Regions from separate parts of the Blautia sp. AF19-1 genome, predicted to be linked through region 1. Evidence: riboswitches for the same ligand, from Rfam matches in the RefSeq annotation. Region 1 holds a riboswitch; the other holds the start of a gene.
The links. A riboswitch is a leader RNA that binds a small molecule or an ion and turns the genes downstream of it on or off. The one in region 1 is predicted to bind thiamine pyrophosphate.

Region 1 (16,111 bases):
AGTAAAGGAGTCAAATGCGTGGAAAAATTAGAACAGGAAATGAATGCACCTGAGAAAATGGCAGAGACACCATCGCCGAAAAAGACGGCCGGGAAAAAGAAAAAATTCCGGAAAAACCAGGTCATCATCACCGCCCTTGCGATCATGATTGCCGTCGCCGGATACATCAACTATGCGGACAGCACCCTGTCCACCAAAGGAACGGCAGACGGAACCACCGCAGACACAAGCACCGTATTAAAAGACATCTCCAGCCTTGACACCGACATCACCGATGAGGTGGACGCCGGAGCCGCTGGCGATTCCTCGCGGACCATCACAGAAACACCGGGAGAGGCTGTCCTTGCCGGGGCATCTACATACATGGCCCAGGCCAGAATCGACCGGGAACAGATCCGTTCCCAGAATAAAGACACCTTAAACGAAATCATCAACAACACCAACCTCTCCGAAACCGAGCGCCAGAGCGCCGTCCAGAGCATGGTGGAAATGACGGAACTCGTAGAAAAAGAGTCGGCAACCGAACTCCTCCTCGAAGCCAAAGGCTTCAACGATGTCGTCGTAAACCTGACCGGCGAAACCGCCGACATCGTCGTTCCGATGAAAGAAGTAACCGAGGAACAGCGTGCCCAGATCGAAGACATCGTAACCCGCAAAACCGGAATCGGCGTAGAAAACATCGTCATCACCCCCATGAGTTCCGCCGCCGACACAGCCGCAGAGGAGAGTGCTCAGTAAATTTTGATATCCACGTAAAAAATCCGGAAACGCAAAATCATGCGTTCCCGGATTTTTTCACGTAATTCTATTTAATTTGCACCATGTGCCGTTCTTGCAACCGTCTGCAGTGCTTTCTTCACCGGCGGCAGCGAGATCAGAATCACCGTCAGTACACCTTCAGCCAGCAGATAGCTGTAGTTGTAAATAATCGGATACAGCGCCTTCAAAGACTGCGGGAAATTCTCCGGCATATAATCCATCCAGTACAGATATCCGCCTAACGTATGGAAAAATCCCCTCGCCAGCACAGCCACAATATACCCGATCAGCAGCCCGTTTTTCTTCTTTCCAAAGAATCCGGCCACACCCAGCGCCGCAAACGCAAACACATAATCACAGCACACCTGGAACAGCGACAGCACATACGGCCCCTGGATAAACTGCAGCAGTCCATAAGCAAAACCAACGAGAATACCCGTCTTCGCCCCATACCAGTTCGCAATCAGCACAATAAACAGCATCGAAAACAACGTAACCGATCCCCCGTACGGCAGCTCAAACACCTTCACATACGAAGTCACAAACGCCAGCGCCATCCCCATCGCACAAAACGCCAGCTTCCTTGCATCCATTCCCGTCCCCTTACTCTTCTGAGCAGAAAGAACCGAAGCAATCACCACCAGCGCCACCATCAGCACCACGCATCCAACATAACCGGCCGTCGTCAGTCCGCCGTCAGCAGTAACAAAAAAACTCATAAAAAAACCTCCTTCGCATTCCGCTTGGAGGGGCTCACATAAAAACACAGTCCCGAATCACATCCGAAACCACGTTCCAGCTTCCCTACGCAGGAATTATCCCGTTCAGGTAGTGAGGGTCCGTGAGCTTATCCCTGTCCCACGTTCTCAGCCAAAGGCTCCCCTAGCGTCTTATTATTTTAACGTATTAAAGTATACCAACCTCCCCCTTATTTGTCAACCCGTCCGTTTTTTCATCCAAATACATGTTGACAAGAAGTACATACAAGTGCTATATTACAATTAGTTCAATCATTAAACTAATTGTACGAAAGGAGCACCAAAACAATGCAGATTCTGAAAGTAACAGACGAAGCATTCCGCCAGTACGGCAAAGTCATCAAAGACCTCGACGTCAGCGACATCATCACCGCCATGTCCGAGACCCCATGTCCCGACGACGTAGTCTACGAGCCTTCCATTGAAAGCCTCGAAGCCTGCAAAAGCGCCCAGTCCGTATCCGACAGCCTCTACGGCGGCATGCCGATCCAGATCGGCTACTGCAACGGCCACAACCATTTACTGAACGCCGTAGAATACCACCGCGACAGCGAAATTAACATCGCCGTAACCGACCTGATCCTGATCCTCGGAAAAGAACAGGACATCACCGAAGACCACACCTACGACTCATCCAAAATGGAGGCCTTCTTAATCCCGGCCGGAACCACCATTGAAGTCTACGCAACCACCCTCCACTACGCACCATGCAACGTGGCAGCCAGCGGCTTCAAATGCGTCGTAGTACTTCCAAAAGGAACCAATACCGACATCACCCTGGAAGAAAAACACACCCCGGAAGACGACCTGCTCTTCGCCAGAAACAAATGGCTCTTAAGCCACCCGGATGCAAACATCGCTGGAAGCGTAGCAGGCATCAAAGGAGAAAACCTCTCGGTAAAATAAAACCAGAGACAAAACCAGAAATCAGAAACACTGCCCCAAAAGAGCAGTTCTGAACATAAAAAGAAACCAAAAACCAAGAAAACCCAAAAAGGAGGATCTTCAAAAATGATCAACAATACACCGGAAATCAAATTAGGTATCGTTGCAGTAAGCCGTGACTGCTTCCCGAACAGCCTTTCCGAGAACAGAAGAAAAGCAGTCGTAAAAGCATACGACGGAGAAATCTACGAATGTCCAATCATCGTCGAGAATGAAATCGACATGATGAACGCACTCGAAGACCTGAAAAAAGCAGAGTGTGATGCACTTGTTGTATACCTTGGAAACTTCGGACCGGAGACCGAGGAAACCCTGCTTGTAAAATACTTCGACGGACCTTGCATGGTAGTAGCAGCAGCAGAAGAGACCGGCGACGACCTTGTAGGCGGACGCGGCGATGCATACTGCGGCGTTCTGAACGCAAGCTACAACCTGAAACTGCGCAACCTGCACGCATACATTCCGGAGTACCCGGTTGGCGATGCAGAAGACGTAGCAGCCATGATCAAAGATTTCGTACCGGTTGCAACTGCAGTTGTAGCTGTTAAGAACCTGAAAATCATCAGCTTCGGACCGCGTCCGACCAACTTCCTGGCATGTAACGCACCGATCAAACAGCTGTACAACCTCGGCGTAGAAATCGAAGAGAACTCCGAGCTTGACCTGTTTGAAGCATTCAACAAACACGCAGGCGATGAGAGAATCCCGGCAGTCGTAGAAGATATGGCAAAAGAGCTCGGCGAAGGAAACCTGAAACCGGAAATCCTGCCGAAACTGGCTCAGTACGAGATCACCCTGTTAGACTGGATCGAAGCACACAAAGGATCCAGAAAATACGTAACCCTGACCGGAAAATGCTGGCCGGCATTCCAGACACAGTTCGGATTCGTTCCTTGCTATGTCAACAGCCGTCTGACCAAGATGGGCATCCCGGTATCCTGTGAGGTAGATATCTACGGAACACTGTCCGAGTTCATCGGAACCGTTGTATCCAAAGACACCGTAACACTCCTCGACATCAACAACACCGTTCCGAAGGATATGTATGAGAGCGAAATCAAAGGCAAATTTGATTACACCTTAAAAGATACCTTCATGGGATTCCACTGCGGAAATACCGCTTCCACCAAACTGGCATTCTGCTCTATGAAATATCAGATGATCATGGCAAGAACCCTTCCGGAAGAAGTAACACAGGGTACCCTCGAGGGAGATATCGTTCCTGGAGACATCACCTTCTATCGTCTGCAGAGCACATCTGACGCAAAACTGCGCGGATACATCGCAGAGGGCGAGGTTCTTCCTGTAGCAACACGTTCCTTCGGAAGCATCGGTATCTTCGCTATTCCGGAGATGGGCAGATTCTACCGTCACGTACTGGTAGAGAAAAACTATCCGCATCACGGCGCAGTAGCATTCGGACACTTCGGAAAACCGTTATTCGAAGTATTTAAAATGCTCGGTGTTGAAGTAGATGAGATCGGCTACAACCAGCCGAAGGGTGTTCGTTACCCGACAGAGAATCCGTGGGGCTAATCCGTTCCGGAAGATTCACTGAAAAATAAGAAAGATATGCAGTAACGCATAAGCAAAAGGGCGGAGCAGAGATCTAGGTCTGCTGCCGCCCTTTTTGAAAAAGAGTAGAAAAAGGAGATTCGACATGTATTTTATTGGTGTTGACCTTGGTACTTCCGCTGTCAAACTGCTTCTGATGGACGAGGAAGGCAAAATTGTAAATATTGTATCGAGAGAGTATCCGCTGTATTTCCCGCATCCAGGCTGGTCTGAGCAGAAACCGGAAGACTGGTGGGAGCAGAGCAAAGAGGGAATCCGCGAGCTGGTAAAAGACGTAGACAAATCCCAGGTAGCCGGCATCAGCTTCGGCGGCCAGATGCATGGCCTTGTCATCCTGGATGAGAACGATAACGTCATCCGCCCGGCGATCCTCTGGAACGACGGCCGTACCGCAAAACAGACCGATTATCTGAACACCGTAATCGGAAAAGAAAAACTCTCCGAGTATACCGCAAACATTGCATTTGCAGGCTTTACCGCACCGAAGATTCTCTGGGTGAAAGAAAATGAGCCGGATAACTTCGCAAAAATCTGCAAAATCATGCTTCCAAAAGATTACCTGGCATACCGTCTCTCCGGCGCATTCGTAAGCGACTACTCCGATGCATCGGGCATGCTTCTGATGGATGTCAAGAACAAATGCTGGTCAAAAGAGATGGCAGAAATCTGCGGTATTTCCCTGGAGATGCTGCCGGAGCTCCATGAGAGCTTTGACGCTGTCGGAACCTTAAAACCGGAAGTAGCAGCAGAACTTGGACTGCCAGAGACCTGTAAAGTTGTAGCAGGAGCCGGAGACAACGCAGCAGCCGCAGTCGGAACCGGAACCGTAGGCGACGGCATGTGCAACGTTTCCCTTGGTACAAGCGGAACCGTATTCATTTCCAGCAGCAAATTCGGCGTAGACAGCCACAATGCCCTGCACGCATTCGCACACGCAGACGGCCACTATCACCTGATGGGATGCATGCTGAGTGCAGCTTCCTGCAACAAATGGTGGATGGATGAAATTATCCGCACAAAAGAATATACAAAAGAGCAGGAGAATATCACAAAACTTGGCGAGAATAATGTCTTCTTCCTGCCGTATCTGATGGGCGAGCGTTCCCCGCACAACAACCCGGATGCAAGAGGAACCTTCATCGGCCTGACCATGGACACCACAAGAGAGGATATGACCCAGGCTGTTCTCGAGGGCGTTGCCTTTGCGATCCGCGATTCCTTTGAGGTAGCAAAATCCCTCGGCATCCAGATCGAGAGAACGAAAATCTGCGGAGGCGGTGCAAAGAGCCCGCTGTGGAGACGCATGATCGCAAACGTGCTGAACATCAAAGTGGACCGTATTGAGTCCGAGGAAGGCCCGGCACTTGGCGGAGCCATGCTGGCAGCCGTTGCCTGCGGTGTCTTTTCATCCGTAGAAGAGGCGGCAGAAAAAATTGTTCGTGTGACAGAGACCATCGAGCCGGAACCGGAACTGGTTGAGAAATATGAGCGCCAGTATCAGAAATTTGCAAAGATTTATCCGACCGTAAAAGATCTGTTTACAGAGCTGCTGTAATAAAAAGGGGTAAGAAATAAGATGAAGAAAGTGGAACATGGGAAAACATTTGACCGGAATGCAGCAAACCCGCCGGCGTTTGAAATCTTTCACAACACCGTGACAGAAGGCTATCCGGAGCACTGGCATACCGCAATTGAAATTATCATGCCGACCAGAGGCGAATATGAGGTTGTTGTCGGAAAAGACAGCTATAATCTCAAAGAGGGCGACATCATTATGATCAATTCCGGCGTTGTACACGGAATGAGATTCGTATCCCAGGGAGAACGGATTGTCATGCTGGTGGAACCGGGCTGTGTGGAGAATCAGGAAGAAATGGAAACGATTTTCCTGCGGCTTCCGGCCATCTACTTCAAAAAAGAGGATGAGGAAGATCCCTTCTATCTGTTTCTACGCAGCCAGATTCTGGAACTGGTGCGGGAATACGATAATGAGGGCGCAGTGATGACGCACAGAATCTGCACCGGCCTCAAAGAGCTTTTTTCAGAGTTTGGCCGCAAGGGCTTTTCGGATGCCAACGCGCAGAATACGTTCGGGGCAATGAAGCAGCAGGAATATATAGAGGCTGTTTTAAGCGCCTGCCGTTATATCAATGTCCATTACATGGAGAATCTTTCTCTCGAGGAAGTAGCTGCGGTCAGCGGATTTTCCAAGTTCCACTTTACCAGAATTTTCAAGCAGTACATGAACATGACATTCTATGAGTACCTCAATTCTAAACGCGTCAAACGCGCAGAGGAGCTTCTGTACGACAAAAAGATGAGTATCACGGATGTGGCGATGAATTCCGGATTCTCTTCTTTAAGTGCCTTCAACCGTACCTTCAAGACGGTAAAGGCCTGTTCGCCGAGCGATTACCGCAGACAGCGGGAGTCGATGGTACAGGCTTTGCTGATGCAGGGATAAAAGGACTTGTATTTCACACTTTACTGTGCTAAAATGGTAGTATTCCGAGTTATAAGAATGAGATGGGGACTTAATTTTCGTACAGGAGGGCTTGAAATGAACAAGAAACTTCATTCAGAAGCAGTAGACCAGCTTTTTGAGGCAATTTTGTGTCTGAAGAATAAGGAAGAATGCTATACTTTTTTTGAGGATGTATGCACCATCAACGAACTGCTTTCGCTGTCGCAGCGGTTTGAAGTGGCGAAAATGCTGCGGGAGAAGAGAACGTATCTGGAAATCTCCGAAAAGACGGGAGCATCCACGGCGACGATCAGCCGCGTGAACCGTTCCTTAAGCTATGGAAACGACGGATATGAGATGGTGTTTGAACGGATGGAAAAGAAAGAAAATGTGTAAAATCAAAAAAGACGGTGCGATTCCAACGCAGCCGTCTTTTTTAATTACACGTTTGTTCTTAATTTTTCTTTTTCGGATCAGAAGGCGCCGCGAGGGATGCCAGTTCATCCACCATGTGCTCGAGCATCTGTTTTTTCAGATAGACATCGAAACTCAGCAGACAGATAAACGAAAAGAGCTGGAGAAATTCCCGGTCCTCCTCCGGTGAGCTGCCGAACATGGACTTGGATACATCCGCTTTTTTCAGAAGATCTTCTTTTACGGATGCAATTTCTTCTTTTTCCATCTGGAAAATTTCGTCGTAGATATCTTTGATGGAAAAGCCGCTCTCCGTGCCGAAATACCGATCGGTGATCGGGGCGAGCAGTGTCTGGATATCCGTGATCGAGAGGATGTTTTTAAAGTAGTAAATAAAAACCAGAAGCATCATGTGCTCCGGCGAATATTTCTTTTTGACCGGCGGCGGGAGCAGCTTGTTTTTTGCATAGTTGTTGATCATTGTTTTTGTCAGAACCTTATCGGACTCGAAGCGGCGCGAAGAAGCGAGCTGTGCGTCCATAAAGGTCGTGACCTGGTCCATATATAAAGCAATGTTCGGGATTTCCCCCGGGCGGATGCCTTCGAGAGAATCCAGTGAATTCAGTAAATCATGAAGAATTTTATCTGAGTCTATCGTCATTTGTTATCACCTCACTGTTCCCATTATATAGTTTTTAATACCAGATAGCAAGGACTTTGCGAAAAAAGTTTCCATGATAAAAATGCAACGTATGTTCGTTCTTACTTGTAACCGGGGCGGATTTGTTATATACTGAGATGCATGTGAAAAGATTCGAAGCAGATGAAGGAGAAAGAACATGAATCAGACAGAAACAGGATTAAACCCGATGCAGATGGAAGCTGTGGAGTACACCGAAGGGCCGCTTCTGATCCTTGCAGGTGCCGGTTCGGGAAAGACGAGGGTACTGACGCACCGCATCGCCTCCCTAATCCGGGACAAAGGCGTCAATCCGTGGAATATTATGGCGATCACCTTTACGAACAAGGCCGCCGGAGAAATGCGTGAGCGTGTCGATAAAATCGTGGGATACGGATCGGAGCGGATCTGGGTCAGCACCTTCCATTCCAGCTGCGTGCGGATTCTGCGCCGCCATGCTGAACGTCTGGGATACGCCAACAATTTTGCAATTTACGATACCGATGACCAGAAATCGCTGATCAAGGACATCATGAAACGGCTCCAGATGGATCCGAAACTGTACCGCGACCGTGCGATCATGGCGGCAATTTCGTCCGCAAAGGATGAGATGATTGAGCCGGACCAGTACCGGATTGACGCGGGAATCGACTGGAAGCTGCAGAAGTATGCGGCAGTTTATGCGGAGTATCAGGCAGAGTTAAAGAAAAACAATGCGATGGACTTCGATGATCTGCTGGTACAGACCGTAAAATTATTCCAGCAGTTCCCGGAAGTGCTCGACTATTATCAGGAGCAGTTCCGCTATATCATGGTCGATGAGTATCAGGATACCAACACGGTTCAGTTCCGCTTTGTAAGCCTTCTGGCGGCAAAATACCGCAATCTCTGCGTTGTCGGCGATGATGACCAGTCGATCTACAAATTCCGCGGGGCGAATATTGAAAATATTCTGAGTTTTGAGCATGTATTCCCGGATGCGAAGGTCATTAAACTGGAGCAGAATTACCGTTCTACGCAGAATATTCTGAATGCGGCAAATGAAGTGATTGCGAATAACCAGGGACGAAAAGCAAAACGCCTGTGGACAGAGAACCCGGAGGGTGACCTGATCGATCTGCGGCAGTTCCAGAGCGGTTTTGAGGAGGCGGAGTACGTGGCAGGAGAAATCACGCGCGGCGTCCGCACGGAGGGAAAGAAGTATCGTGATTATGCAATTCTCTACCGTACCAACGCACAGTCCCGTCTTTTTGAGGAGAAACTGCTGCTTGCAAATGTTCCATATAAAATCGTGGGCGGTGTCAACTTCTATGCGAGACGCGAGATCAAGGATCTGCTGGCGTATCTGCGTGTGATCGAGAACCCGGAGGATGACCTTGCGGTACTGCGTATCATCAACGTTCCGCGGCGCGGTATCGGAGCGGCGACGATCAACAAAGTGCAGGACTGGGAGGCAGAGCAGGGCATCCGTTTCTACGATGCGCTTCTCGAGGCCGAGTATGTGCCGGGGCTGATGCGGTCTTTAAATAAGATTAAATCCTTCACGTCCTTTTTACAGGTACTCCGCGCGAAAGCAGATTATCTGTCGGTCAAAGAGCTGCTGAATGAAATCATCGAGGAGACCGGCTATGTAGCAGATCTGCAGGCGGAGGGAACCGAAGAAGCGGCAGCCCGCATCGAGAACATCGACGAGCTGATTTCAAAGATTGCGGATTATGAGGAGAGCGCCGAACAGCCATCTCTCGGTGGTTTTCTGCAGGAGGTTGCGCTGGTGTCTGATATCGACTCGGTGGATGAGGAGAGCGATTACGTGCTGTTGATGACACTGCATTCCGCAAAAGGACTGGAGTTCCCGAACGTATTCCTTGCCGGCATGGAGGATGGTATTTTCCCAAGCTACATGACGATCACCGGGGATGATCCGTCGGAGCTGGAGGAGGAGCGCCGTCTCTGCTACGTGGGCATCACGCGTGCGATGCAGCATCTGACATTGACGTGTGCGCGCCAGAGAATGATCCGCGGCGAAGTGCAGTACAACAAGATGTCCCGTTTTGTCAAAGAGATTCCGCGGGAGCTGATTTCCCTGGAGCGGGAGCGCGGGGAGATCGAAGACCGGAAGCCGAAGATGGACATTCCGACGAGAGGCAGCGTCTATGCGGCGATGAAGCAGGCATTCCGCGAGAAGCCGCAGCAGGCGAAAACCTTCAGCGCGCAGAAGGCGACGAAACTCGATTACGAAATCGGGGATACGGTGCGCCATATCAAGTTCGGTGTCGGCATTGTCACGGATATCGTGGACGGCGGAAGAGATTATGAAGTTACCGTCAACTTCGACCAGGCTGGTACGAAGAAAATGTTTGCTTCGTTTGCAAAACTGAAAAAGTTATAAGGAGAACGAGAGCGTGTCGGAAAACAAAATTCCGGCACGCTCTTTTTTCGACTGGTGCGTCAGACGCTCAGGTGGTAATCAGGGTGGAATAGCCGTCGCGGCGCAGGCGGCGTTCCATCAGAATGGCATTTCCGAGCTGGCGGTAAGCGCCGACCTGGACCTTGAAAAAGCCGTCCTCGGCGAGAAGAAAAGCGGGATAGCCCTGGTCGAGAAGGTCGTAAAGCATACGGTCGGCATTCTGGCGGATGCGGAAAAGGCCGGTCTGGACACGGTAGAAGGTTTCCGGTGTGTCGGAAGGATTTTCCTGTTCCGGCGGCGTGGGATGGGGCGAAGCGGAAGCAGTGACGGTATCCGCTGTTGAAACGGACGGACGGGCGGTTTCCGTTTCCGCAGCGCGCCGGTCAGCCTCCGTGACCGTCTCGAGATCCAGCGTTCCAAGCACTGCATCCGCGATGGCGCGGGCGATTTCTTCCTGCTTTTCATCGTAGAGCGTATTGTCCTGCTCATTGTTCAGAAAGCCGGTTTCAATCAGAAGAGCCGGCATTTTCGTCCGCCGCAGAACAACAAGCCCTGGCCGTGCCTTGACACCGAGATTCCGGAATCCCAGCTCCGAGAGCGCGCCGTTAATGTTTTCTGCCATTGTCTGTTTGAGGCCGGAGTTGTCATAGACAAGCGTTTCCACGCCGGTATACTGGTTCGGTTCCTCCGAAGAATTCCGGTGAAAAGAAATAAAAAAGTCGGCATCCGCCTGATTGGCCATCTGCGCCTTTTCAAACGGCGTCTGATAAACATCGGTTGTGCGGGTATAAATGACAGAGACACCCTGCCGGGAAAGAAGCTCGCCGACCGCGATGGCGAGGGAAAGATTGTCATCCTTTTCCCTGCGTCCCTCATAGACAGCGCCCGGATCACTTCCCCCGTGTCCGGCATCGATTACGATAGTATAGGGCATAAGATCAAAGCTCCTGAAAATACGGTTCTACTTACGATATGAAGAAAGGACGAAAAAGGTTATACTTTTTTTAGTTTTATTTCATTGTATCGTATACGGGCGGTGTGTTAGAATAGGAGATAACATTAGGAAAGTGTGTCAAAAAATCTGCGGAGGATACAAAAGACACACAGATGAGAGTGAGGATTTCATGAGAATTACAATATTCAGTCTGGGGGGACTGCTTGGGCAGTATGTGACCAACACGGCGCTTCTTCACGGCGCACAGGTGACCGCCTACGTGCCGGATGCAAAAGCGATCTGGCCGAGAAAAAATCTGACCGTGATTGAGGGAAGCCTTCAGAACCGGGAACGCGTGCTGGAGGCACTGCTGGAAGCGGATGCAGTCATCAGCGTGCTGACTCCGATGCGTGTGAAACATGTAAAAGAAGAGGAGACACCGCTGGCTGACGGAAACGCGATGATTCTCTCAGCCATGAAGCAGCTTGGAAAAACGAGGTTTGTGACGGTAGGCCATGTCTGCATTCATGCGTTTGGAGACTGCGAGGACAAATACCAGAGAATGAGTACGAAATTCATGCAGATTTTCTGGCCAGGTGTCTATAAAGATATGCAGAAGATGGGACAGGTTCTGGCACGGAGCGATCTGAACTGGACACTGGTGCGGACGTGTCAGGGAAGAGACGGGAAAGTGAAAAAGGTAGGGCAGAACTGCAGTATTTCGCTGGACGGCAGCCAGTTCCGGCCTGGATACTCGAGAGAGGCCCTGGCGGAATTTCTGTACGAGGCGGCCGCCGATCAGCAGATGTACAGCAGAAAAATGCCCATTTTTTACAGAGAGGGGTAAGAATGGATTTTTCAATTTTATATGCACTGCAACATCTTCACAATGCAGTGCTCGATCGGGTGATGGTGGGAATCACTTCACTTGGAAATGCGGGATGGATCTGGATTGCGCTGACCGCCGTTTTCTTAATCCTTCCGAAATACCGGAAATGCGGTGTAAGAATGGCGATCGCGCTGATTTTAGATTTGATTTTATGTAATCTGGTGTTAAAGCCGCTGGCAGCGCGCCCGCGTCCGTGCTGGATTGACGAGCAGGTAAAGCTGCTGGTTGCCGCTCCGAAGGACTATTCCTTCCCATCGGGCCATTCGGCAGCCTCGTTTGCGGCGGCAGTCTCTATTTTTGTGATGCACAAAAAAGAAGGAGCTGCCGCACTGATTCTGGCCTGCCTGATTGCATTTTCCAGACTGTATCTGTTTGTGCATTTCCCGACCGATGTCCTGGCGGGAATTGCGGTTGGTTTTATCTGTGCTTTTCTGGCTGCGAAGATCCAGAACGGTTTTCTTCTTCATTCTCGAGGTCGATAAAACGGAACGAAAGCATCAGATACAGAATTTCATCCGGGCTGGAAAGATCAGATTCTAAAATTTCCTTGATCTTTTCCAGGCGGTAGAGCAGGGTACTGCGGTGGATAAAAAGCTCACGCGCCGTCTGGACGACATTGCAGTGGTTGTCCAGATAGCAGCGGAGCGTCCGCATATAGTCACTGCCGGAGCTGTCGTCGTGCTCCTGCAGAAAGAGAAGTCTCTCATGGCACAGCATGTAGCCTGGGAGCTTTTTTGTTGCCTGATCGAGGATGTAGTCAAACGAGATATCGTTGAACGGATGCATCCGCTTGTCCGGGTATTTTCGCGTGCCGAACTGCAGGGCGATTTTTGCCTGGATATACTGGCGGCGCAGATTCATGTGGCCGTTCATGCAGCGCGAAAAGCCGGCATTTAAGGAGCTGTCCTCCACAAAGTGCACCATGCGTTCCATCAGATCGGTCATGGAAAAATCGGACAGCGTGAGGTTAAAGAACGCAACGATACCGCCGCCGTGCGGAAACGCGGAGCAGCCGGTCAGAATATTTTCCAGATAGGCGCAGACCGAGTTTGCCGTCAGGTTTTTCTGATCCATATCGGAGAGCTGCAGATAGAGGCAGCAGTAGGTGTGGCGGGAATGCCAGCCGAGCGCATCGAGAGCCTGGCTGACCGCAATATAGTCGGCCATCCGGTCGTCGAGGGCACGGAGCAGCACGGTGTGAAGCGACTGCGCCGGCGAGGTTTTCTGCATCACATTGTGCAGGAAGGCGTGATGGATCATTTCTGCAAGAAATTCAAGAAGAAAGCCTTCGGAATCAGAAAGATCCTTTTTTGTGTCGAGGAGCAGCAGGCGGTAGGCGCTCTGACCATGCTGCGTGATGTTGACGCAGAGGGAACCAAGTCCCGTTACGTGATCCGGAAAGCGGAACCATCCATCGAGATCGCGGACGGACGCGTATTCGCTGCTTTCTGTCAAGGAGAGCAGAAGCGGGCGCGTTGCATCGAGGGAGCCAAACACCTTCTCGGGAAAAAAGGAAGGTTCTTCGGACGCTGCGGCGATGATGGAAAAATCCATGCCGACCACCATCAGGGGGTGGGCAAAAACAGGCAGGGAGAGATTTAAAAGATGCTGGATCGATTTTCCGTCGAGCCGTGCCTGCATCAGCTCCTTCTGCCAGGAATCGTACGTCCAGAAAAGCTCCTGCAGGAACGAAAAAACAGCGGATACGCTGCTCTTAACGGCGATCGAAACCGGAGCCGGAAGTTCCTCCGGCAGTTCTTCGGTACAGAGAAGAAAAAGGGAGCTGCTTTCTTCCGGGAGGGAGGAAAGAGAGCCGATCTGTTCTTCTGTGCAGAGAAAGACCCGGTGCGCAGTGGCTGCGGAGCCTGTCTGATAAAGAACAGGCAGCTCCAGTGTGCCGGAGAGCGGCAGGTTTTCCAGTGCAAGAACCGAAAAAGCGCTGCTTAGTTTATAAGCGAGAAATGCGGGGGAGAGCTTCATCGTATCATCCTCCCTGCGCGTGTCATATCGTAAAAATTCATAAAAACCTCCTCAGAAATGAGTGACGTTCTGCGGACGAAACCGCGGTACTTTTTATTTTAGCAGAACAAAAAGGTCTGTCAAGAAAGAAAAGGCAGGGGTGCGGGAATTTTTACGGCGGCAACAAGTTAAGATTTTGTGAAGATAGTTGTGGTTTGCGGGGAAAACTGCTACAATATGGCTGATTTGGTTACTGTTCACTCAGCAGTGAAACACTTGCTGTTTCGCTGCGTAAGAACATGATTCAGGTGATTTGAAGTGGTTTTTTACAGAAGAAAAAGGAAGGTATGATTTTAATGTATCATATTATAGTAAATAAAAAATCGCGGTCGGGGCGCGGCGAGAAGCTGTGGCCGGTGATTGAGGGCGAGCTTGAGCGGCGCAGAACGGAATTTCGTGTATATCCGACAAAGTATCACGGAAGCGCACGGGAGACGGCAGCACGGCTGACCGCGAAAGGGGTATGGAATCCCGATGATGTCCTTCTGGCGATCGGCGGAGACGGTACGGCGAATGAGGCGGTCGATGGAATCACCAGCCTGTCGGATGTAAAGTTCGGTTATATTCCAACGGGAAGCGGCAACGATTTTGCGCGCGGTGCCGGAATTCCCTCCGATCCGCTGCAGGCGCTGGAAGCTGTGCTGAAAGGGGAGGAAAAGGAGATCAACATTGGAACGGCGCTTCTTGGCAGCCAAAAGCGGAGATTTCTCGTCAGCGCCGGCATCGGTTTTGATGCAGGCATCTGCCACGAGGCGCTGGCATCAAAAATCAAGAATACGCTGAACCGGCTGCATCTGGGAAAACTTACGTATGTGATGATTGCACTGCGGCAGCTCTTTTATCTCGAACCGTTCACGCTGGATGCAGCGCTGGAAAACGGAGAACACCGTTCGTTTGAAAATGTTCTTTTTGCAGTGGCAATGAATTTTCCGTACGAGGGCGGCGGCTTTTGCTTCTGCCCGGAGGCGGACGGGACAGATGATCTGCTCGACGTGATGGTGGTTTCCAATCTTGCCAAATGGAAAGTCAGCTATCTTCTGCCGATGGCGCTGTTTGGACGCCACACGGGATTTCCTGAGGTACATATGGAGCGGTGCAGCAGCCTTTCCTTTCAGACAGACCGCGCGGAACCGGTCCACCTGGACGGAGAATCGGGCGGACACCGCACGGAGGAAAGGATCGGACTGGAAACGGAGCGTCTCCGCCTTTTGGGCGACTGGGTGAAAGAAGGGATGGAAAGATGATGTTCTGGATCATATTTTTTGCAGTGCTTGCCGTCTTGGCAGCAGGTTATTTCTTTTCCATTCTGCCGGCTACATCGAGACGGCAGGAATGTCTGAAATTTGCGGAATGGAATTATGCGCACCGCGGTCTGTGGAACGCGGCGGAGGGAGTTCAGGAGAATTCTCTTCCGGCTTTTGCCCGCGCGGCGGAGCAGGGATATGCCATCGAGCTGGATATTCAGATCACAAAGGATGGCCGGATTGTGGTGTTCCACGACGACACGATGAAGCGGATGTGTGGAAACGAGGGAAAAATCAGCGATTATACGTATGAGGAACTCCAGCAGTTCCATCTGGGCGACAGCACGGAAAAGATTCCGCTGCTTCGTGAGGTACTGCAGACGGTAGACGGCCGCGTGCCGCTTTTAATCGAAATCAAGATGCCGGGACTTTCCACGGCGGTCTGTGCGGGATTTCAGAAGGAGATGGAGGGGTACACCGGTATGTTCTGCATGGAATCCTTCAACAGCCTGGCCCTCCGCTGGTGTCGCCGCCACATGCCGCAGACGCTGCGCGGCCAGCTTTCCGGCCGTTTTTCAAAGAATGATAAGGTGCATCTGATCCTGCGGATAATGGCGCGTCATCTGATGCTGAATTTTATCGGGAAACCGGATTTTATCGCCTACGACCACCGCTACGCCGACTGCCCGGGCTTCCTGATCGACCGTATGCTGTTTCGGACACCGGCATTTGCATGGACGGTAAAAGATGAGCATGTATATAACCGGACACGGAAAAAATTCGACGCGGCGATCTTTGAACATTTCCATCCCAAGGACGGCTTTCAGAAACCGAAACGGCATCACCGCAGCGGAAAAATGCAGGCGCAGAAGGTTATTGTAAAAAAAGAAAAGAACAGGTTAGAAACCGATGAATTGTTTCTTAAAAAATAATAAAGCTTATTGACTTCGGTTTTCGGTGTGCTATAATTTCAGCAGGTTGAAGAGAAAAACCTCGTCAGAAAAGTGGAGGGAAACTATGAAGA
Region 2 (16,111 bases), on a different contig from region 1:
CGATCCGGAGGTCGATGTCATTTATATCACGACGCCGCACAACACGCATCTTGGCTTTATGAAAGAGGCGATTGCCAATGGAAAACACATTCTCGTTGAGAAATCGATTACACTGAACAGTGACGAGCTCGACGAGGCCATAGCGCTTGCGAAAGAAAAAGGTGTCATCATCGGAGAGGCAATGACGATTTACCATATGCCGATCTACAAAGAGCTGAAAAAATTTCTCGACTCCGGCCGTCTCGGCAGAGTCAATCTGATCACGATGAACTTCGGCAGTTTCAAAGAGTACAACATGAAGAACCGCTTCTTCAACCGGAATCTCGCAGGCGGCGCGATGCTTGATATCGGCGTATACGCACTCTCCTTCATCCGCTGGTTCTTCGACTCCAAGCCGGATCAGCTCCTTTCCCAGGTAAAGCCCGCTCCGACCGGTGTGGACGAGCAGGCCGGCCTCCTTCTCACCAATCAGGAAGGACAGATGGCAAGTGTGATGCTCTCTCTCCACTCCAAACAGCCGAAACGCGGCATGGTTTCCTGTGAGAACGGATTTATCGAGATCATGGAGTACCCGCGTGCCTGGGAAGCAAAAATCACAGACGCTTCCACTGGCGAATCCAAAATCATCAAAGCCGGTGACAACGCCGATGCACTCGCCTATGAGCTCGCCGACATGGAACGCGCCATCAATGGAGATGTATCTGCCATGCACCTCGACTACACGAAGGACGTCATGGATCTGATGACCTCCTTCCGCAGAACCTGGGGCTATACGTACCCGGAGGAAGAAAAATAAGATTCGTACATCAAAAGCCCCTGCCCGGCACACATCAGATGCCGGGCAGGGGCACTTCTTTTCACCTGCAATACTCTGCAATTTTCTTTTTCAGTAATTCCGCATTAATCGGCTTTGCGATATGCACGTTCATGAGGATCAGGTCGAAGGTGTATTCCGGGCTGTCCTGGTAGAGTTCAAGCTTCTTTGTTCTTCCATCGTTTCACCCGTCTTCCACGCATATTTTATACTTCATTTTACGCTGATATTATTTTCTCTGTCAACCCAAATAACATTACATTTCCAATATTTTGCATGTCTTTTTTATTTTTCTGAAATTTTTTTAAATCTTCCGTTTTTCTCTTGCACAATTGTTTTTATACGTATATAATTGTCTGCAGAAAGCAAAGGGGAGCTCGCGTGCGAAGCGGGCTGAGAGTAGGATGCATCTCCTAGACCCTGAACCTGATTTGGGTAATGCCAACGTAGGGAGATACGATATGCACATTTTCTGCAGATATACCTCCACGTATATCTGCTTTTTTAATCTCTATGAACACATCATCAACAGGTTCTTCCAGTATCACAAGGGAATTTGCTTCTGCAAAAATACTCACACAGGAGGAACAAAAAATTATGTTAGGCACTTGTCTTGACAATGTCAGAAAAACAACCCCTCTCGTACACAACATCACAAATTACGTTACGGTAAACGATGTCGCCAATATTCTGCTGGCATGCGGCGCAAGCCCGATCATGTCCGATGAACCGGAGGATGTCGAGGATATCACCTCCATCTGCGGCGGTCTGAACATCAACATCGGAACGCTGCACAGAACGAGCATCGACGGCATGTACCGTGCCGGTGCAAAAGCAGCTTCGCTCGGCCACAAAATCCTGCTCGATCCAGTCGGCGCAGGCGCAAGCCACTTACGTACTTCGACCGCAGTCGGACTGATGGAAAAAATCCCGTTCACCGTCATCCGCGGAAATATTTCCGAAATCAAAACACTGGCACTCGGAAGCGGAACGACAAAGGGTGTTGACGCAGACGTTGCCGATAAAGTAACAGACGAAAACCTCGACAGCGCCGTTGCTTTTGCAAAAAACTTTGCGAAAGACCACAACTGTGTTGTCGCCATCACAGGAGCGATCGACCTCGTTGCCGATGCTGACACCTGCTACGTGATCCGCAACGGACGCGCCGAGATGGGAAGCATCACCGGAACAGGCTGCCAGCTCTCCGGCATGATGACCGCTTACCTCGTTGCCAACCCGGACGAGCCGTTAAAAGCCGCTGCTGCCGCTGTCTGCGCGATGGGACTTGCCGGCGAGATCGGCTGGAGCCATATGAAACCGGAAGACGGCAACTCCACCTACCGGAACCGCATCATCGACGCCATCTACCACATGGACGGCGAGACGCTGGAGAAAGGTGCAAAGTATGAAGTGCGATAAAAAAGGCCTGCTTTTATATGCTGTGACAGACCGCAGCTGGCTGAACGGCGAGACACTGTACAGCCAGGTGGAAAAGGCTCTGCAGGGCGGCGCAACGTTTATCCAGCTCCGCGAAAAAAATCTTGACCAGGATCACTTTATGGAAGAGGCACTGGAACTGAAAAAACTCTGTGCCGCATACCATGTTCCTTTCGTCATCAACGATAACGTGGAAATCGCAGCTAAGATGGATGCGGACGGCGTTCATGTCGGCCAGAGCGATATGGAGGCCGGCGATGTCCGTGCAAAGCTTGGCCCGGACAAGATCATCGGCGTTTCGGCGCAGACCGTGGAACAGGCCATTCTCGCCGAGCAGCGCGGGGCAGATTACCTCGGCGTCGGCGCGGTCTTCCACACCGGTTCCAAGGCGGATGCGGAGGATGTCAGCCACGAAACGCTGACTGCTATCTGCAATGCCGTTAAAATCCCTGTCATCGCCATCGGCGGCATCACACGCGATAACGTGACGGAGCTTTCCGGCAGCGGCATCTGCGGCATCGCCGTCATCAGTGCCATTTTTGCACAGAAAGACATTGTTTCCGCAACGAAGGATCTGAAAGAACAGACTCTGCGCATGCTGGAAAACAAATAATTTTACGTAACCATTCATCCTCACACCAGGCGGCAGACTGGGGGCACCACTTTCTTTGTCGCCTGTCCAAAAAGAAAAGTAATGCAAAGGAGTAATTCTCATGGACGCGAAAAACATGAAAACAGCATTAACAATCGCGGGAAGTGATTCCAGCGGAGGCGCCGGCATTCAGGCAGACATCAAAACCATGATCACAAACGGAGTTTACGCCATGTCGGCAATTACCGCACTCACCGCCCAGAACACCACCGGAGTTTCCGGTATTTTCGATGTAACACCGGAGTTTCTGGCCGCACAGCTTGACGCCGTCTTTACGGACATCTTCCCGGACGCCGTCAAAATCGGTATGGTATCCTCCCCGGCACTGATCGAAGTCATCTCCGAACGGCTTCGCTTCTACCAGGCCAAACACATCGTTGTGGACCCGGTCCTCGTCGCTACAAGCGGCTCCGCGCTCGCTTCGGGCGGCGTGCCTGACCTGATGAAAAAACTGCTCTTTCCTCTGGCTGAAGTCATCACACCGAATATCCCAGAGGGAGAAGTTCTCTCCGGCATCAAAATCCAGTCGGAAAGCGATATGGAACGCGCCGCAAAAGAGATCGGGGATTCCTGCGGCTGTGCCGTTCTGTTAAAGGGCGGCCACAGTATCAATGATGCCAACGATCTTTTATATCACAACAGCACATTTACCTGGTTCACCGGAAAACGCATCGACAATCCGAACACACACGGCACCGGCTGTACACTCTCCAGCGCCATCGCATCGGGGCTCGCAAAGGGGCTTTCCCTTCCGGATGCCATTTCCGCCGCAAAAGAGTATATTTCGGGCGCACTCGCGAGCATGATGGATCTCGGCCACGGCTCGGGACCGCTGAACCACGCTTACCGGATCTGATTTTGAAAATAAAGGAGAACAACAAATGGAACGCAATTACGCAACACAGATGGACGCCGCACGCCGCGGCATTGTAACACCGGAGTTGAAAAAAGTCGCAGAAAAAGAGTATATGGCCGTGGAAGACCTGATGCCGCTCGTTGCCAGCGGAAAGGTTGCCATTCCGGCCAATAAGCTGCACACCTGCATCGACCCGGAGGGCATCGGCTCGATGCTGCGCACGAAAATCAATGTAAATCTCGGTGTTTCGAAAGACTGTAAAGATTACGATGTGGAGATGCAGAAGGTACTCTCCGCGGTCAATATGGGCGCAGAAGCCATCATGGACCTGTCGAGCCACGGCAATACGCAGCCGTTCCGGCGGAAACTGACCTCCGAATGTCCAGCCATGATCGGCACCGTGCCGGTATATGACAGTGTGATCCATTACCAGAGAGACCTGGATACGCTGACCGCCAAAGATTTTATTGACGTCATCCGCCTCCATGCCGAGGACGGTGTCGATTTCGTCACCCTGCACTGCGGCATCACCAGAAAAACCATCGATCAGATCCGCAAACACAAACGGAAAATGAATATTGTTTCCCGCGGCGGCTCCCTCGTGTTCGCCTGGATGTGCATGACCGGCGAGGAGAATCCGTTCTACGAGTATTACGATGAGATTCTCGATATCTGCCGTGAATACGATGTGACCATTTCTCTCGGCGACGCCTGCCGTCCTGGCTGCCTTGCCGACGCAACGGATGTCTGCCAGATTGAGGAGCTGGTGCGCCTCGGCGAACTCACCAAACGTGCCTGGGAGAAAGACGTTCAGGTTATGGTTGAGGGACCGGGCCACGTTCCGATGGATCAGATTGCGGCCAACATGAAAGTACAGCAGACCATCTGCATGGGCGCTCCGTTCTATGTCCTCGGACCTCTTGTGACCGATATTGCACCGGGCTATGACCACATCACCGCTGCCATCGGAGGCGCAATTGCCGCTATGAACGGCGCTGCTTTCCTGTGCTACGTAACGCCGGCAGAGCATCTGGCTCTTCCGAACCTCGATGACGTAAAGCAGGGCATCATCGCAAGCAAAATCGCCGCACACGCTGCCGACATTGCCAAAGGCGTGCCGCATGCGCGTGATATTGACGACAAGATGGGAGACGCCCGCCGCGTGCTCGATTGGGAAGCACAGTGGGACTGTGCACTGGACCCGGAGACTGCAAAAGCCATCCGTGCTGACCGCTCGCCGGAACAGGAAGATACCTGCTCGATGTGCGGTAAATTCTGTGCCGTGCGAAGCATGAACAAAGCTTTAAACGGCGAACATATCGACATTCTTTAACATCAGTAGACAAGAAGTCACAGTACGCGAAAAGGAACGGTTTTCATTACGAAACCGTTCCTTTTCTGCATTTCCAAAATCTTTTTCTATTTCGCCCATCCTTCGGCGTAACGGACTGCTTTGTGCCATCCGTTCATCTTCTCATCGCGCTCCTCTTTCGAGAGCTCCGGCTCAAATATACGGTCAATGGCTCCGTTCTGTTTTACCGTCTCCTGATCCGGCCAGTAGCCGACGGCGAGTCCCGCAAGATAAGCTGCTCCCATCGCGGTCGTCTCGATGCAGCACGGCCGCTCCACCGGCGCCTGGCTGATGTCCGCCTGGCACTGCATCAGAAAATTGTTGGCGCTTGCTCCGCCGTCCACACGCAGTGCGGAGAGCTTCATGCCGGAATCTGCCTCCATCGCTTTTAAGACATCATCCACCTGATATGTGATCGACTCTAGCGTTGCGCGGATCACATGGTATTTGTTGACGCCGCGGGTCAGGCCGAGAATGGTTCCTCTCGCATACTGATCCCAGTACGGTGCGCCAAGGCCGGTAAACGCCGGTACGACGTAGCAGCCGTTCGTGTCGTTCACCTTCTGCGCCATGTACTCGGAATCCGCCGAGGACTCGATCAGCTTCATCTCATCGCGCAGCCACTGGATTGCGGCTCCGCCGACAAAAATGGATCCCTCGAGCGCATACGTAATCTTGTCCCCGATACCCCATGCAATCGTGGTAACAAGACCGTGTGTCGAAGAAACCGGCTTTTCTCCCGTGTTCATCAGCAGGAAGCAGCCTGTTCCGTATGTATTTTTCGCTTCGCCCGGCGCATAGCAGGTCTGGCCGAACAGCGCCGCCTGCTGGTCTCCCGCTGCTCCCGCAATCGGAATCGGGCCGCCGAAATATGTGGATGCCGTCTCCCCGTAGACACAGCTCGACGGGCGGACTTCCGGCAGCATACAGAGCGGAATGTTCAGCTCTTTTAAGATATCCTCATCCCATTTCAGTGTATGGATATTGAACAGCATTGTACGGGACGCGTTGGTGTAATCGGTGACATGTACCTTTCCCTTTGTCATCTTCCAGATCAGCCACGTCTCCACTGTTCCGAAATAGAGATCGCCTCGCTCCGCCCGCTCGCGCACGCCCGGAACTTCATCTAGAATCCATTTCAGCTTCGTGGCTGAAAAATACGCATCAATCACAAGACCTGTTTTCTCCCGGAAACGGTCAACCAGTCCGCGCTCCATCAGGGAATCGCAGTATTCCGATGTTCTGCGGCACTGCCATACAATTGCATTGTAGACCGGCTCTCCCGTCTTTTTGTCCCAGACGATCGTCGTCTCTCTCTGGTTTGTGATGCCGATTGCCGCGATATCCTCGTAGGACGCGCCCGCTTTCTGCATTGCCTCCACGGCTACACCGAGCATCGTGGACCAGATTTCATTGGCATCGTGCTCCACCCAGCCCGGTTTCGGGAAACGCTGGGTAAACTCCTTCTGCGCAAGGCTTACGATCTGTCCTTTCTGATCAAACAGAATACAGCGGTTGCTCGTTGTGCCGGCATCAAGTGCCATGATGTATTTTCCCACGTTTAAAAATCCTCCTGTCTCACATTTCAAGAAGAGAGCCTGACAGAATCCACTGCCACGCTCTCTTCCTTTTCTTTGTATGTATCGTATCACAGAATTCTTTTTCTGTAAATCAAATCGTGTTTTTCTGCAGCAATTTATGCCGTAATGATCTCCAGCAGCGCACCGCGCAGATCGTTTGAAAGTTCCATGCTCTGCAACTCTGCAGCCAGAATTGCTACCTTTCCGTCCGCTTTGTGAAGAAGATTTGCGATCTGCTCTTTGGTGATGTAGCTGATTTCGGCGTGCAGCAGCAGATCCATCGCACGTGTCATGACATCGTTCTTTGCAATCTCCGTATCTTCCGGCAGACAGATTGTCACGGTATCCTGTGGTTTTACATCTGCCACTGCGATAGCAAGAAGTCCGTCTTTCTCTTTGACTTCTGCATCCGCTTCCACGCCGTTTACAAAGACCTTTGCCTCTTTTGCACTACTTCCACCGAATTCTACGCAATATGTTCTGCTTTCCGGAACAAGGCTCTGATTGCCCTCAACCGGTGCAATTGTAAATTTTCGTGCACCCCATTCGAGCGTCATCGGCGTTTTTGCACAGTCATTCTTCTCATACGCCATGGAAGTATTGTCATCCTCGTACAGAATAAATGTATTATCTGCACCCGCATAAACGCGTACCGTCAGCTCATCCGGGTTAGATTCTACATCCAGCGCACTGATCTTCTCTGTCATCGGGATGATCGCACCTGCTTTCGCAAGAACCGGGATTTCCTCCAGCGTACGGTACAGATCCATACTTCTGCCGCCCTCATAAATCATTCCGTTGAAGAAATCAAACCAGGTTCCCTCCGGCAGCCATACCTTCGTCTTGGCACGCTTCAGCTCCGGAATGCATTTCGTTGTCACCGGTGTTACCATCAGCTCACTTCCGAAGAAGTACTGATTCGGTGCCTGATTTTTGCCCCAGAAAACCGTCTCCGGGTAATCATAATACATCGGAACAACGATCGGTGTATCTTCTTTCCATGCACGGTAGTTCATCGTGTACAGATACGGTACGAGTTTATGACGCAGACGAAGGAAATCATCCATTGTGCTGCGCACTTCCATACTGAAGTTCCAAGGCTCTTTTCCACTGAAGGCACTGTTAGAGCTGTGCAGACGGTTGATCGGAGAAAAGACTCCGTACTGATACCATCTTGCTTCAAGCTCATCGTCACGGTAGCCAAGCATATGGCCGCCGATATCATGACTCCACCATCCGTAGCCGATGTTGGAGGCTGTGCTGGTAAAGTATGGCTGGAAATCCAGGGATTCCCAGGTGATGTGGGTGTCTCCGGAAAATCCGACCGGATAGCGGTGGGAGCCCGGTCCTGCATAGCGGGAGAAGGTCATCGGACGTTTTCCGTCTCTTCCACTGTCAAGAAAATGATAGTGATTCAGCATCCACAGCGGATCAAGACCCTCGATCTTGGTACTCTGTCCCTGCTGCCAGTCAATCCACCAGAAATCGACGCCCTCTTTTTCCATCGGATGATGGACTTTTTCGAAATATACATCGACAAATTTCGGATCGGCAATGTCAAAATTGACCGGCTCTTCTTTTTTTGCATCCACTCCCATAGCTTCTGCTACTTCCGGATAGCAGTCCTCATACGCACGAATTCCGTCTGCCGGATGGACATTCAGTGTTGTCTTCATGCCGCGTGCATGGAGTTTTCCAAGAAAACGCTCCGGATCCGGGAAGAGTTTTTTATTCCAGCTATAGCCGGTCCAGCCGCTGCCGTATTTCGGATCCACATCGTCTACACGGTGCCAGTCCATATCGATAACAGCAACCGAGAATGGAACGTTCTCTTTGTCGAAGTCTTCCATCAGTTTCATATAAGATGCTTCACTGTAACGCCAGTAACGGCTCCACCAGTTTCCGAGTGCAAATCTCGGAAGCATCGGAGTTTTGCCGCAAAGGTGATAAAAATCCTTTAATGCCAGGCGGAAATTCCAGCCATAGCCGAAGAAGTACAGATCCTGCACTCCTTTCTTTCTCGGGGTCACCCAACCGTCCTCTGTCATCAGAAGCGACTTCGAATCATCCAGAACAGCGGAACCAAACCAGGACATGATACCAGGTTCCAGTTCGCATGCTCCGTTGACCTGATCAAGCGTACGGGCCGTTCCTCCAAGATCCTGTGTCGGATCTCCGTAATGCCATGCCGGTACAGAACTGATGCCGACTGCCGTTGTTTTGCAGGAAAGTCCGTTTGCAGAGAATGCCTTTTTGTTGTAATTCAGCTGCAGATACTTTGTGCGCAGCTCCAGCTCATCGCCTGTGTCTTTGACGGAAAATTCCACTGCTGGAAAATCACGGTTTACAACCGTCTGGGATGCTGCATCGATAAATTCACCGTCCTCACTGTATTCCAGCCGAAGAAGATGCTCTGTCAGTACTGTGATACGGTATTTATCGCCTTTTATCACATTCTCGGGATTTGCAAGTGGATGTGTCTCCAATTTCAGATATGGTTTCATATTTTGTTTTTCCCTTTCTTATCTTACCAGTTCTTGCCCTATTTTGAGAACGGGAATCTGTGACAAAAGTCCGTTCTGCCTCAGATTCCTCTGCATTTTTTATTTTGTCTCCAGAACAACCGCCTCATACGCGCGCAGTTTTCGTACCCCCGCTGCCGCGCCGTCCTGCGGATAGTTGCTGATCAGTACCTCTGCTCCCGCAAAGGTTTCCGGAACCGTGTATTCCTGCTCCTCTTTTGTAAAATTGCACATCACGAGGAGTTTCTGGTCGCCTAAGGTTCTGGTATATACATACAGTGCCTCGTCCTCCGGATCGAGCAGCTCGTACGTTCCGTAAACCATGATATCCTTCTCTTTCCGGAGATGAATCAGTTTCTTGTAATAATTGTATACAGAATCCGGATCCGCCATCTCATTCTTGGCATTGACGGTCTCGTAATCCGGTCCGACCTTGATCCACGGTGTTCCTGTGGTAAATCCTGCCGAAGCGGTATCATCCCACTGCATCGGAGTTCTTGCATTGTCTCTTCCGCGCAGGTTCAGGTAGCGCATCATGTCGTCCGGCGCTACTTTTCCGGCACCGGTCAGCTCGTGGAACGCGTTGATGCTCTCAATATCGCGGAACTCGGACAGATCGTGGAACGGAACATTCTTCATGCCAAGCTCATCGCCCTGGTATACATACGGGGTACCCTGCATCATATGAAGGCAGGTTGCCAGCATTTTGGCACTTACCACACGGTATTCCGGTGAATCATCGCCGAAACGGGACAGGCAGCGCGGCTGGTCGTGGTTTCCAAGGAAGAGGCTGTTCCATGCCTTGCCCTCAAGCTCCGTCTGCCATGCTGTCATGACGCGTTTGAAATCTTTGAGCGGTACGCGTTTGTCCGTCCATTTGCCGTATGTTCCGCTTGCCAGATCTACCAGCTCGAACTGGAATACCATACTGAGCTCTTTGCCGTCTGCGGATGCATATTTTTCTGCCTCCTCGATCGTGACACCGGCACACTCACCAACCGTCATCAGATCGTATTTGGAGAGGACTTCCCTGTTCATCTCCTGCAGATACTCATGAACGTGCGGTCCGTTTACGCAGCCGGAATCACCGTAGAGTCCGCCCTCCGGAATTTTTCCGTCCGGCAGCCCTTCCGGTTTGGAGATCATGCTGATAACGTCCATCCGGAAACCGTCAATGCCTTTTTCACACCACCAGTTCATCATATCGAAAACTTCTTTTCGAACCGCCGGGTTCTCCCAGTTCAGATCAGGCTGTTTTGTTGAGAACAGATGCAGGTAATACATCTCTGTCTGCGGATCGTATTTCCATGCGGAACCGGAGAAGCAGCTTCCCCAGTTGTTTGGCTCTTTTCCCTCTTTTGCATCACGCCAGATATAATAATCGCGGTATGGATTGTCTTTCGATTTGCGGCTCTCCACGAACCATTTGTGTTCATCTGAAGTATGATTGACAACAAGGTCCATGACCAGCCTGATGCCTCTTTTATGCATCTCCGAAAGCATGCGGTCAAAATCCTCCATTGTTCCGAACTCCTGCATGATTGCCCGGTAATCGCTGATATCATATCCATTGTCATCGTTTGGTGACTGGTACACCGGAGACAGCCAGATAACATCCACGCCAAGATCCTTCAGATAATCCAGACGGGATGTGATACCATTTAAATCTCCGATACCGTCTCCGTTGCTGTCCATGAAGCTGCGCGGATAAATCTGATACACTACGGCTTCTTTCCACCATTTTTTGTCCATTTTTTTACCTCCTTTATTTCATCCCCAGAACGTGTCTGGTTCTTTAATTCTGTCGTTTGCAAGCACATTTTACCATACCTCACGGTGATTTTTCAATAGTTTTGCGCAAAACCAGCAGTTTCTACAAGAGTTTTTCTGTAAATTTGGTAACTATTTACTTCGTCAGATCTCTTACCGACTCCCTCTCCACCAGCGTTGTCGGCAATGGCGGAATATCTTTTTGTACCGGCTCATCCTGGATCAAGTGCATCAGGACTTCTACGGCACGGCGTGCTTTTCCATCCACCATCTGATGCACGGTAGTCAGCTTCGGCCGCGCAAGTGTCGCATAGGTAACATCATCAAAGCCCGCAATTGAAATTTCCTCCGGAACCTTTATTCCCCTGTTCTGCAGAAAGTTGGATGCTTCAAGTGCATAGTAATCCGATGAAAAAAAGAGCGCTGTCTGTTTTTTGAAGAACGGAAGCATCTCCTCATATGCCTTCTCCCTCTGCTCTGGATTCCACGGGATCACAATATGGCGACTTTCAAAGTCCTCAATTCCCGCCTCCTCCATTGCCTGACGCACACCGAGCCACCGATAGTGGTCAACCCCGAGATCGCAGTCGGATAAAAAGAGAAATTTTTTATGTCCCTTTCCAATCAGGTACTGACTCATCTGGTACGCACCGCCGCGGTCATCCATCGTAATGGAGCGGACTCCAAGTTCCGGCGGGAGATACTGATCAATGGTTACCAGCGGTTTTCCGAGACGTTCCGAGAGCTCTGCAATCTCCTTTTCCTTCAGAGCCATCGCAATCATGCCGTCAAAATTCCAGCCGAGCGCCTGCTGCATAATATCGTCCTGCTCATGGCGCGCAACCAGCATCATATAGTAGCCGTGTTCCCGGATCTGATACTCCAGATTTCCGAGCATTGCCGACACAAAGGGATCCTCAAAGGAAGATGCATTTCCTTTCTTCATGAAACCAAGCGCCACACCAATGAGACCGGAGCTGTTGTTCGCCAGCATGCGCGCGCTGATACTCGGCACGTACTCCATCTCCTTTAAAATCCGGTTGATTTTCTCGACCGTCGCCTTTGAGACGCGCCCTGTCTTTCCGTGTATTACATTCGAAACCGTCGTCGGGCTGACCCCTGCGCGGTCTGCTATATCTTTGATTCTAATCATCGGTTCTCTGCCTTTCCTTTTTCTTCACAATTTTCTGAATTCTGTTATGTTTATTTTACCAAGACGGCAAAATGTTTACAACTACTTTGCATCGGCAAACACTACAAAATTATTACATTTTCTTAAACGATATGTAAGAAAATCTCCATCCCTCCTTCATTTACTTTCCGCCGGTTCCGTGGTAAGATAGGATGACAGAAAAAGTTCACCTTTTTTCTGTAAGAAAGGACCTACACATCATATGCGGCTTGCATTTACAAATTTTTCGATAAAATCTCCCACTGGCAAGAAATCCGGCCGTTTTTTTCTTGCCCTTTTTCTGGGTATTTTTCTCTTCCTCGCTCATCCCATACTCTGTCAGGCTGGTTTTGCCTCCAGTACGCCGTTTACCGGTGCCTCCTGGGAACTGGTCGGGGAATATCCGATTCTCGGCAGCAACGGCGCGGTGCAGTCCGTCTGTGCGACGGAAGATTATATCATCTGCATCGAAAATTTTAATGATCTGACGACAGAGCCGGACGTAGTCTCTGCCTACTATAAAAATGATACAGACGCAGACGGAAATCCCGTTACGCAGTATTCCCTCGCGCATCAGGTAAGGGACGCAGACTTTGCTCACGCAAACGGTATGGCATACAATCCCGTCACACATGAAATCCTCGTGAGCGGCTACAGCAGCCCGGATGCTTCCAATTACGGATGTATCTTCCGCCTCGACCCGGATACTCTCGAGCAGAAAGAGCGGATCCAGCTCTCGACAAGCTACAATATTCTCGGTATTGATTATCTTCCCTCCACCGGCGGCTATCTGATCCAGACCGATGCGGACGGCGGCTACGGCTTTAAACTCCTCGATGCCTCACTTCAGGTGATGGATGACTGGGGCACGTATCCCTTCGATTTTTACATGGAAAACTTTCAGGATCTCTGTGTTTCCGGCGATCTCTTTTTTCTTTTTCCGCTGACGATGCATCTCGGAATCGGAAACTTTATCCAGACATACTCGCTCTCGCAGAAAACACTGCTTGCGGACGACACGGTTGATTTTGGCTTTTCCGACGATATCACCATCAATGAACCAGAGGGCCTCTGTGAGACAAATCCTGGGGAATTTATTGCGATTGTAAACGTAACAAAGGCAGATGGTGGACGGTACGTGCAGTTCTACCGCACCCGGGTGCCGTATCTGTTCACGGTTTCCACTTCCGCGGCGGAGCATGGCTCGGTGTCCGAGGGCGGGGAAGTTTCCAGCGGAGAGGAAAAAACCGTTTCCTACACGGCAGACGAAGGCTTCCGGCTCGCGAAGCTCTCGGTGGACGGCTTGTATCTGCCGGTGACGGAATATCCGGACAGCTACACATTTTCCGATATCCAGAAGGATCATACCCTTGCCGTAACGTTTGAACCGGTTCCGACGGCGACACCGACGCCGACTGCCACTGCGACGCCGACCGAAACACCGGCCATAACCCAGACACCGGAACCGGCCATTTCCAAAGCACCGGCATCATCCACGGTTTCCTTCTCATCTGTGGCTTCCCATTTCGCAGCGTTCTGGAAAGGCACTGTGCATGCCGCTTCCTGGTTCCGCCATCTTGCCTCGGCCGGTGCATCCCTTTTTGCCCGTATCCGGAAGGCAGATCCTGTTTTTCTGGCGATGCCGTTTGTCCTTCTCGTTCTGATTCTGCTCTTTGTCCTCCGCCTGCGGTATGTCCGCCGCATCCGGCGGGAGCGGTCGCGGAAAGCGCTGGAACACAGAAGAAGAACGTACGAAGAACTGGTCAGAGAATTTACGGAAAATCCGAAGGACGAAAAGGTTTCCATCGATGAGCTGCTGCTTACAATTGACGAACTGCAGAAGGAAGAACAGAAAAACACTTAAATGAAACGTATTCACCAGATCAGGAATTGATCTTCTCGGCACAAAAAAAGTATCCCGTTCCTTTTGGGGAAGCGGGATACTTTTTTATTTAAACGGGCAACGAGCTAAAGTCCGTGCTTGTTTTTACTCTTCGTAATCGAGTGCTGCACGCTCCGTTGTGTACGGACGTACATAGGTGTCTGCTACTTTTACGTGCTCCGGATGTTTTGCATATACAGCTACATCCTCTGCTTTTTCCAGTGTTGTGACAAGTGCCATATCATGGGTGGAAGATGCAAGCGGTGCTTCTACAAAGTCAACCGTCAACAGTCCCGGCACTTTGCCGACCAGGCTTTTCAGGTTCTCTGCCATCGCTTTTTTCAGCTCCGGTTTCTTTGCATCCTCTACTTCCGGTTTGAATTTCCACATAACAATATGATGTACCATTGTATTTTTCTCCTTTGCTTTTGTTTTATTGCCAATTCACACAGTTTCTGTGCAAATACCAGCCTTTTGTTACGGCTCTTCGCCTGCAATCCGCAGAATATCCTCAATCTCTTCCACGGACATGTCAAGATACGCGGAAAGCTCTGCCACACTGAAATCCATGTCATCGCCGTCGGAGAGTTCCTCGATGGCGTCTTTTAAGCGGTTTACTTTATTGACTACAGTATTGTCCTTGTGTTTCTGAACTCTGTGTTCTTCCATGAAATCGCTGATCGTCTCACGCACAGCCGCATCAATCGCCTGCTCCGCCGTCTCAGCTTTTACAACGGACTCCAGCGCTACTAAAAGTCCGACATTTCCCTCCTGCACCAGATCCATCAGGAAGAAATCGCGGGTGTGCATTTCTTTTGCGGTCTCAATAACTTTCGGAAGCCAGAGCTGCACGAGCATGCTCTTTGCAAGGGAATCGCCCTCTGCCGCTTTCCGGTAAAGCTCTGCCGTTTCTTCCTCCGACGGTGTTTCTGTCTCCGGCAGTTCGTCAAGATACTGCTGTAAGGCACGCAGCTCCTCCTCGGAAAACTCCGGTTTTTTCTTTTCTTTTTCGGTCTCCTCCGGCACGACGCCCGGCTCATAATCTGCCACATCGACCTGCTCCATCGTCAGATATTCGCAGACAAAGGTGACTTTCTGCTCATCCAGTGCAAAGTCTTCAAAAAAGTCTCTGACTTCTTTCATCGTTACTTTATTTTCATGGTCTCTGGCGTATGACAGCAATTCGGAGAGCTTCTCCTGGAACTTTTTCTGTTCGTCCTGCATCTTTTTTACCCTCTCTTTCTTCCGTTTCACGATTCCATTTCTTCGTACATTTTTTTCAATTTGTCCATTGCTTTTTCTGCTTTGAAAAGCTACTATAAAAGCAAACGAAAAACCACATTCAAGTGGAAAGGAGAATCCTTATGAAACAATTTTTTCAGGATGTGAAAAACAGTTTCCTGCTTTCAGCCGCTGTCTCTATTATACTAGGTATCGTGCTGATCGTCTACCCCGTAAAAACGAGTTTGCTGATCTGTTATATCGCCGGAGCACTGCTCCTGTTTGGCGGCGTTGTTGCGTTGATCCGCTACATTGCAAGCCGCGGCGAGCCGTTTTTCTTCCGCTACGATCTGTTCGTTGCCCTGGTACTGATTCTGTTCGGCTGCTTCGTTATCTTTGAAAGTGACCTTGTAATCGCATTCATCCCGGTTGTCATCGGTATCATCCTTCTGGCAAACGGACTGCTCAGCATTCAGAAGGCGTTCAACCTCAAAAAAACAGGGCTGGAAAAATGGTGGCTTGAGTTCCTGCTGGCTCTTTTAACCAGCGTTCTCGGCATCATCATCTGTACCAATCCGTTTGATGCCGTTGCAACCACAAACATTTTCATCGGTATCTGCCTTGTCTACAGCGGCATTTCCGATCTTGTCACCACCTACTACATGGGCCGCGCAAAACGCCGGATCAAAAACGTCATCCAGACCGAGATCAACCAGCAGAAAATCCTGCACGATGACAATGTGATTGATGTGGATGAGGACGAGCTTCACTAAAAAACAGCTTCTTCCATAAAAATCTTCTTTCATACGAAAAACCGGAACCCGGCACCGCTTCTAAGCAGCGGCTCCCGGGTTC

Region 2: another riboswitch for thiamine pyrophosphate. It lies ahead of thiM (hydroxyethylthiazole kinase); the one in region 1 lies ahead of DWX26_RS09615 (energy-coupled thiamine transporter ThiT).

The regions. Positions count from the first base shown of each region.
Region 1 is NZ_QUGQ01000012.1:63,441-79,551, forward strand. Features, by position in the region: gene DWX26_RS09605 (stage III sporulation protein AG) at 1-5, shown strand, start outside; gene DWX26_RS09610 (SpoIIIAH-like family protein) at 19-738, shown strand; gene DWX26_RS09615 (energy-coupled thiamine transporter ThiT) at 810-1,478, opposite strand; TPP riboswitch at 1,544-1,653, opposite strand; gene DWX26_RS09620 (DUF4867 family protein) at 1,806-2,423, shown strand; gene DWX26_RS09625 (L-fucose/L-arabinose isomerase family protein) at 2,532-3,998, shown strand; gene xylB (xylulokinase) at 4,123-5,592, shown strand; gene DWX26_RS09635 (AraC family transcriptional regulator) at 5,614-6,501, shown strand; gene DWX26_RS09640 (YerC/YecD family TrpR-related protein) at 6,598-6,897, shown strand; gene DWX26_RS09645 (DUF1836 domain-containing protein) at 6,956-7,576, opposite strand; gene pcrA (DNA helicase PcrA) at 7,755-9,983, shown strand; gene DWX26_RS09655 (N-acetylmuramoyl-L-alanine amidase) at 10,051-10,935, opposite strand; gene DWX26_RS09660 (NAD(P)-dependent oxidoreductase) at 11,126-11,782, shown strand; gene DWX26_RS09665 (phosphatase PAP2 family protein) at 11,785-12,306, shown strand; gene DWX26_RS09670 (PucR family transcriptional regulator) at 12,242-13,804, opposite strand; gene DWX26_RS09675 (diacylglycerol/lipid kinase family protein) at 14,140-15,087, shown strand; gene DWX26_RS09680 (glycerophosphodiester phosphodiesterase family protein) at 15,084-16,019, shown strand; gene DWX26_RS09685 (phosphatase PAP2 family protein) at 16,105-16,111, shown strand, end outside.
Region 2 is NZ_QUGQ01000010.1:1,499-17,609, forward strand. Features, by position in the region: gene DWX26_RS08225 (Gfo/Idh/MocA family protein) at 1-796, shown strand, start outside; TPP riboswitch at 1,174-1,285, shown strand; gene thiM (hydroxyethylthiazole kinase) at 1,412-2,233, shown strand; gene thiE (thiamine phosphate synthase) at 2,220-2,864, shown strand; gene thiD (bifunctional hydroxymethylpyrimidine kinase/phosphomethylpyrimidine kinase) at 2,980-3,759, shown strand; gene thiC (phosphomethylpyrimidine synthase ThiC) at 3,785-5,092, shown strand; gene glpK (glycerol kinase GlpK) at 5,179-6,669, opposite strand; gene DWX26_RS08255 (glycoside hydrolase family 31 protein) at 6,807-9,194, opposite strand; gene DWX26_RS08260 (glycoside hydrolase family 13 protein) at 9,294-10,964, opposite strand; gene DWX26_RS08265 (LacI family DNA-binding transcriptional regulator) at 11,119-12,135, opposite strand; gene DWX26_RS08270 (InlB B-repeat-containing protein) at 12,377-14,017, shown strand; gene DWX26_RS08275 (Dabb family protein) at 14,141-14,443, opposite strand; gene DWX26_RS08280 (RNA polymerase sigma factor region1.1 domain-containing protein) at 14,513-15,259, opposite strand; gene DWX26_RS08285 (HdeD family acid-resistance protein) at 15,400-16,029, shown strand.